2 regions of the Psychrobacter sanguinis genome follow, and region 2 is predicted to be linked to the other one. Evidence: riboswitches for the same ligand, from Rfam matches in the RefSeq annotation. Region 2 holds a riboswitch; the other holds the start of a gene.
The links. A riboswitch is a leader RNA that binds a small molecule or an ion and turns the genes downstream of it on or off. The one in region 2 is predicted to bind thiamine pyrophosphate.

Region 1: linked by a shared signal. The riboswitch ahead of thiC (phosphomethylpyrimidine synthase ThiC) and the one ahead of thiM (hydroxyethylthiazole kinase) in region 2 are both predicted to bind thiamine pyrophosphate.

The regions. Positions count from the first base shown of each region.
Region 1 covers NZ_CP085990.1:1,178,799-1,182,386, forward strand. The annotation lists gene LK453_RS04965 (fructose bisphosphate aldolase) at 1-96, shown strand, start outside; gene thiC (phosphomethylpyrimidine synthase ThiC) at 229-2,229, opposite strand; TPP riboswitch at 2,552-2,693, opposite strand; gene LK453_RS04975 (septal ring lytic transglycosylase RlpA family protein) at 2,867-3,169, opposite strand; gene LK453_RS04980 (IS1 family transposase) at 3,265-3,588, shown strand, end outside.
Region 2 covers NZ_CP085990.1:3,122,215-3,125,802, reverse strand. The annotation lists gene thiD (bifunctional hydroxymethylpyrimidine kinase/phosphomethylpyrimidine kinase) at 1-34, opposite strand, end outside; gene thiE (thiamine phosphate synthase) at 31-792, opposite strand; gene thiM (hydroxyethylthiazole kinase) at 789-1,616, opposite strand; TPP riboswitch at 1,694-1,782, opposite strand; gene LK453_RS13115 (septal ring lytic transglycosylase RlpA family protein) at 2,121-2,720, opposite strand; gene greA (transcription elongation factor GreA) at 3,074-3,550, opposite strand.

The sequences.
Region 1 (3,588 bases), 1.4 Mb from region 2:
TTCACTGAAGGTTTGTCAAAATCACAAACTGACGAAGAGTTTGCAGCAACTATCGATGCATCTATCGATAAAATCTATAACGCCTCTAAAGTATAAATAACTCAAATAAGACAACTGCTTTAACAGCAAGCCTTATTTAATCAGTATAAAAAAAGCTTGAATTCCTATAGAAGGATTCAAGCTTTTTTGTTGTTTAATTTTAAAATTTTGTAGATTAGCTTTTAATGGCTAAACTTGCTTATAAAGCTGGCGTCCCTCAGAGTTATATTTTTCACTCATTTGTTGCATACCTTCTTGTACTTCATCAAAGCTGGCTTCGCCCACTTGACTGACAAGCTCAGTGTCCACTTCTTTAATCAAATGCACATCATCAGACAGCTCACCAGTACTTGGAGTGACTTCTGCACCTGTAGGCAAACCGGCTGCATATTCACGCACATTTTGAGTGATTTTCATTGAGCAGAATTTAGGCCCACACATTGAGCAGAAGTGAGCCGATTTATGAGCGTCTTTTGGCAAGGTCTCATCATGATATTCACGCGCCGTATCAGGATCTAAAGCTAAATTAAACTGATCATCCCAGCGGAACTCAAATCTTGCTTTGGATAAAGCGTTGTCTCGAGCCTGTGCACCAGGATGGCCTTTGGCTAAGTCGGCGGCATGAGCGGCGATTTTGTAGGTGATAATGCCATCTTTGACATCTTTTTTATTAGGCAAGCCCAAATGCTCTTTGGGGGTTACATAGCACAGCATGGCCGTACCAAACCAGCCAATCATAGCCGCACCAATAGCACTGGTAATATGGTCATAACCAGGTGCAATATCTGTGGTTAATGGACCAAGGGTATAAAAAGGCGCTTCGTGACACATTTCAAGCTGTAGGTCCATGTTCTCTTTAATACGGTTCATTGCGACATGCCCAGGGCCTTCAATCATAACTTGGACATCATGTTTCCAAGCGACTTGTGTTAATTCGCCTAAAGTACGTAGCTCACCGAACTGAGCTTCGTCATTGGCATCTTGCAAACAGCCAGGGCGTAGGCCATCGCCTAAACTAAAAGCAACGTCATACTGCTTCATGATTTCACAGATGTCTTCGAAGTGAGTGTATAAGAAGCTTTCTTTATGATGCGCTAAGCACCACTGGGCCATAATTGAACCACCACGGGATACGATGCCGGTCAAGCGTTTGGCAGTTAATGGGACATAACGCAGTAGCACGCCGGCATGAATGGTAAAGTAATCCACCCCTTGTTCGGCTTGTTCAATAAGAGTATCGCGGAAAATCTCCCACGTTAAATCTTCAGCGACGCCATCAACTTTTTCTAAGGCTTGATAAATAGGTACCGTACCGATAGGGACAGGGGAGTTACGGATAATCCATTCACGGGTTTCGTGAATATTTTTACCGGTGGATAAATCCATGATGGTATCCGCGCCCCAGCGAGTTGCCCAGGTCATCTTTGACACTTCTTCATCAATACTTGAGCCTAGAGCTGAGTTACCAATATTGGCATTAATTTTCACTAAGAAGTTACGGCCAATAATCATTGGCTCTGATTCGGGATGGTTAATATTGTTAGGGATAATGGCACGACCGGCTGCCACTTCATCACGGACAAACTCAGGAGTAATTATTTTAGGAGTGTTGGCGCCAAAGCTTTCACCAGCATGTTGACGCAGGTCAGTTAGCTCATTTTGCTTTTGGGTCTCACGAATGGCGATATATTCCATTTCAGGGGTAATAATACCTTGTCGAGCGTAGTGCATCTGGGTCACATTGCGCCCTGATTTTGCCCGGCGTGGCTTATCAATATGAGCAAAGCGTATGTTGGCGGTGGTAATATCGCGGGCACGTTCTTTGCCGTAGTTACTAGACAAGCCTTCTAAGCGCTCGGTGTCACCGCGTTCTTCAATCCATTTTTCACGCAGTTTCGGTAAGCCTTTGGTCAAGTCAATTTCGACATTGGGGTCGGTATACACCCCAGAGGTGTCATAAACATAAAAAGGAGGGTTTTTTTCGCCATTTTCTAATCCAAACCCACCGGTAGGCGTGTCTGTTAGGGTGATTTCGCGCATGGGTACTTGGATGTCAGGACGTGAGCCTTCGATATATACTTTTTTTGAGGCGGGTAGGTTGCGAGTTAAGTCGCGTGCTTCTTCATCAAAGCGTTCATCTGTAGAGCTGCGATGAGCAGGAGTTTTGACTGTGCTTGCTAAGTTACTCATGGAATGGTCCTTATTTTATCTAAATGGCGTAATGCCAATTTGGTTTAGAAGTGTAAACCTTATAAAAATAAAGACTCGGTGAGTGCAGGCTTTGTCAACTAAGACAGCTTATATCTATTAGTACCCTTTAATATATTAAATTCTAATAATCGACTTTATGTAAGGATTATAGCTATTGCTTAAGAGTTGTATGTCAGAAAGGAACAAACTATAAGAATACAAAGCCTAACAATAGCATGCCGGAATAAACCAGCTACTTATTACATAAATTAGAACATAGCTTTGGTACGCTATGACTATTAACAGGTCTATATAAGGTATAAGGGAGTTGCAATGACTTTCCTACGGCGGTATTAACCGCATCAGGTTCAACGGGTGATGTCTCAGCAGACGCTTTTTTAGAGACAGTAGCGAGTAGTAATGCTACTAGTTAAAAAAGAAGGTCTGCACCCCGAGTCTTAATGATCGTGATGATAGGGCTATCTTATCAAACTTTGAAAACATTAACAGTGCTCAATTCAACTAAAGCTCACTTCAATTAAACTATCACTACTCCAAACCTTCTCTCCATAAAAAACGCCAACTTAATAGTTGGCGTTTATCGAATTGGCGCGGTGACATAAGGACAATACCGAGGCTACTTGCCCCTTCTTAACACTTCCACATCTACTTTGCATAAGTTACAGCTAATCATCTGATTGGCTTTTTTGGATAAGTCGATAATACGACCTGGCTTAAATGGACCACGGTCATTGATTTTAACGACCACGGATTTGTTGTTATTTAGGTTAGTTACTTTTACTTTGGAACCAAAAGGAAGCGATTTATGAGCTGCAGTCATCGCATACATATTATAAATAGCGCCAGATGCAGTCTTTTTACCATGGAAGCCTGGACCATACCACGAGGCCATACCTGCATTGGCGGGCACTGTTAACATCGTAGCTAACATCAGCGTAAATGGCATAAAAAGTTGGTGGTGGTTCAAAAAGTAGGCTGAAAAAAAACAGGCTGAGAAATTGATAAAATAGTGAAATGCAAATCACACTATACATCAAATGCCCAGCCTGTCTAAGTGACAGTATAAAGAAAAATGGCTTCAAAAGCTATGGTAAACAAAACTATAAATGCAAAGACTGCAAACGGCAGTTTATTGGCGACCATGCCTTAACGTACCAAGGCTGTCACTCCCAAAAAGATAGCAAAATACGCCATCTTATGGTTCGAGGCAGTGGCATAAAAGACATCGCTTGCGTTGAGAGAATCAGCAAAGGCAAAGTACTGGCCACCCTAAAAAAGTGTCACTACCAAATAACCCCCAAGCAAAGGCAATACGACTGTCTTGAAGTCGATGAGCTT
Region 2 (3,588 bases):
CAGTACCTGCAATGGTCAACGTATTGGTAATCATCTTAAGGCTCCTTTGTGTTCGGCTAATAATAGTTGTGCGGCAAGTTTGGGGTTTTCAGCTGCGCAGATGGCAGAGACTACGGCAATACCGTCGCAGCTTGTGTCATATACTTTAGGTGCATTAGTCAAATTAATGCCGCCAATGGCCACGGTAGGTAAGTGACTAGCTTGAGCCAGTACGTTCAAACCCTTTATACCTATGGGGCTCGCATGATCAGGTTTGGTAGAGGTGGCAAATACGGGACCTAGACCAAAATAATCAAGTTCAGACAAATAGTTATTATGGGCATGCTCCAACTGAGCAAGGGTATTAATCGATAAACCAAGCCAAGCCTCAGGTCCTAGTATTTGACGTGCTTCACTGACGCTAAGATCCCCTTGACCTATATGAGCGCCATCAAGACTGGCTTTTTTGGCAATGGACACTCTATCATTAATGATTAAGGGCACCCGTCCTGCAATCGCTTCTTTTAGCTCACACGCTATTTTATAAAGTTGATCGTCATTAGCCTGCTTATCACGTAGCTGTACAAAGCTGACGCCACCCTCAATGGCCTTACAAACGGTTTCGATTAAACCTAAGCGTTGACACATGACGCTATCAGTCACTAGATAAAGTTTAAGCGATGAGCCCTCCTTATTAAGTAAGCGTTGAGGGCTAGATAGGCTCTGAGAACTAGATAACCCATGAGGGCTTGAAAAGCTTTGAGGGTTCTCAATGTCAGGAGTAGGGTTATAAGTGTTGGTTTTGCTGGTCATGATCGGGTTACTCTTGAATTTTCGACTAAGGTATCTACGTCTAGGTTATATAAAGCATCCAAAAAATTAACGTAAAAGCTACCAGGCCCAGTTGCAGTAGTGGCAGCGATTTCGCCGGCTTGACCGTAGTAACATAAGGCAGTGGTAGCTGCATTTAGTAATAGGTGGTTATTAGACTTATTGTCTTCTGTTTTTGAGGTATTAGCCCCGATAAACCCACCTATTAATGCGGTCAAGGCACAACCTAAAGCAGTCACTTGGGTCATCATTGGGTGACCATGATCAACCGAGTAGCTTTGACTGCCGTCTGTGACCCAGTCTATAGCCCCAGTAACTACTACCACTTTTGCATATTGGGTGAGTTGTTGCGCGGCTTCTTTGGCTCTCTCCACGCTGTCACCACTATCTGTGCCTTTAGTACGACTGTGCATACCTGCCAATGCGAGTATCTCGGAGGCATTGCCTCGAATCACATCAGGCTTGAGCTTTAACAGTTCAGTGCAGGCACGTTGACGAAACTGGGTAGCGCCTACGGCGACAGGGTCTAATATCCAAGGAATATGGCGGGTATGAGCAATCTCTGCAGTGATCAGCATGCTTTGCAACATTGGCTCAGTCAGGGTGCCGATATTTAATGAAAGGGCTGCAGCAAGCTTGACGAACTCAGGGGCTTCATTAAGGTCGTGTACCATGGCTGGTGAGGCCCCAGCAGCCAATAGAATATTTGCCACCGTATTATGGGCCACATCATTGGTCATATTATGGACCAATGGGGCGGTGTTTTTGAAGGCAGTAAAACAAGAATGGATAACTTGAGGTTGCATTTTCCCTCCATATGGACAAAGAGGGCGCTAGAAACACACAGCAACACAGTAGAGAGGGGAGGTAAAAATTAGGACTACTGCAACTGCTATACACTCCCTACGCCAGTATAATCTGGATCAGGTTCAAAGGGTTCTTCTCAGCCTAGGGGCGCCCCTGTGAATAACATAAAACCTTTTAGCTAAAACATCATAACTAACTTGCTGCTCAATCACAAGTTTCATGCTTTAGGTATTGAGTGTTCAGCCATTCATTAAATCTTCATGTTATTGTGTCACTTTAAGATTAAAGCCATAAAAAATCATTCATAGAAGTAAGTCATAGAAAAAATTTCTGAAATACGAGCCGTAAAGTACAGGCTATAAAGTACAGACCAAAAAAAAGACCTGCAATGCAGATCTTTTTATATCCATACTCAACAGTTGAGTAGGCAGAGTGTTAACAGTCCAAATAATAAATGTAACTATTATCTTATCTAATATCTAAAAAAATGTATAGTAACTAGATTAAGGCGAGCCCACTCTTTCAATAGTAACGTTGGCAATGCCGCGGCTCACTAAGCCAATTTGTTTGGCAGCTGCATAAGACAAGTCTAACATGCGGTTACTGTGGTAAGGACCACGATCGTTTACTTTTACCACAACGCTCTTACCATTACCTTTGTTGGTTACTCTTAGGTAGGTGTTAAAAGGAAGAGAAGGGTGAGCTGCGGTTAAAGAGTTCATATCAAAGCGTTCACCACTGGCAGTTTTTCTACCGTGGAATTTACCACCGTACCAAGAGGCACTACCACTTTGTTTGAATTTATTTACTGCATTTGAAGCCACTAAGGTCAAGTGTGACAAAACATCGTCGTTATCTTGACTGGCTTTGCTAGAACCTTTGGCGCTAATTAATGAGCTATTGGTAGAAAGTGTAGAAGGTTCAAAAGAAGTCTGTAGTAAAGAAGTTGGTTGGTTTTGTTTACGTGCTAACTCATTGAGGACGCTGTCGATATCGCTTGAGCTTTTGACGCTGATAGTTTGCTTTGATTCAGTAGCGTGAGCTAGATTAGTAGCTCCTACCATGCAAGCTAATGCACATAAAGCTGATGAGAATTTCTTCATAATTGCCTCGTAAGCATTTATCTAATGTAATGGAGCCACAAAAGATCATGCATTTACTATTAAAATAATACGTAATTAAAAACTTAATTAACAAAGTAAGGGGGTTAATGAATACTTGCTTCGATTATCAATAATCGCTGTAAAACTATAAGTGACAAAGATACACACCAAGTGTCACATTTTGATTTACCAATGTAGTGGTTTTGTAACTTAACATTAATTAAGCACTACATGCAAGTGACGATTGAGTTCAATATCACAACAATTATCGTTAATATTGGCTTACAACTGCTGTAAATATTGAACTCTAGCGGAAAGAGGAGGGAGGATAAATAATTATTAAGATTCAATAATTATTGATAAATAACTTCGATGATTTCAAACTCAACCACACCACTAGGTGTCTCAATACGTGCCTCATCGCCTTCAGATTTACCAATTAAGCCACGAGCGATAGGAGAGTTAACCGAGATTTTATTATTTTTAAAATCTGCTTCATCATCACCAACGATTTGATAGCGTTTCTGTTCTTCAGTGTCTAAGTTTTCAATCACTACCGTTACGCCAAAAACAACACGACCTTCACGAGGTAATGTTGTTGGATCAATGACTTGAGCGCCTGAAAGTTTGGCTTCGATATCACGAATACGCGCTTCACAAAAACCTTGCTGCTCACGAGCCGCATGATATTCAGCATTTTCTTTTAAGTCGCCATGCTCGCGAGCTTCTGCAATTGATGCAGTAATACGGGGACGATCCACAGTCTTAAGTTGCTTAAGTTCTGCCTCTAACGCAGCATGTCCTTGCGGAGTCATAGGGTAACGTTGCATATCATCTTCCTCATATACATAAATAGATGAACAAATAA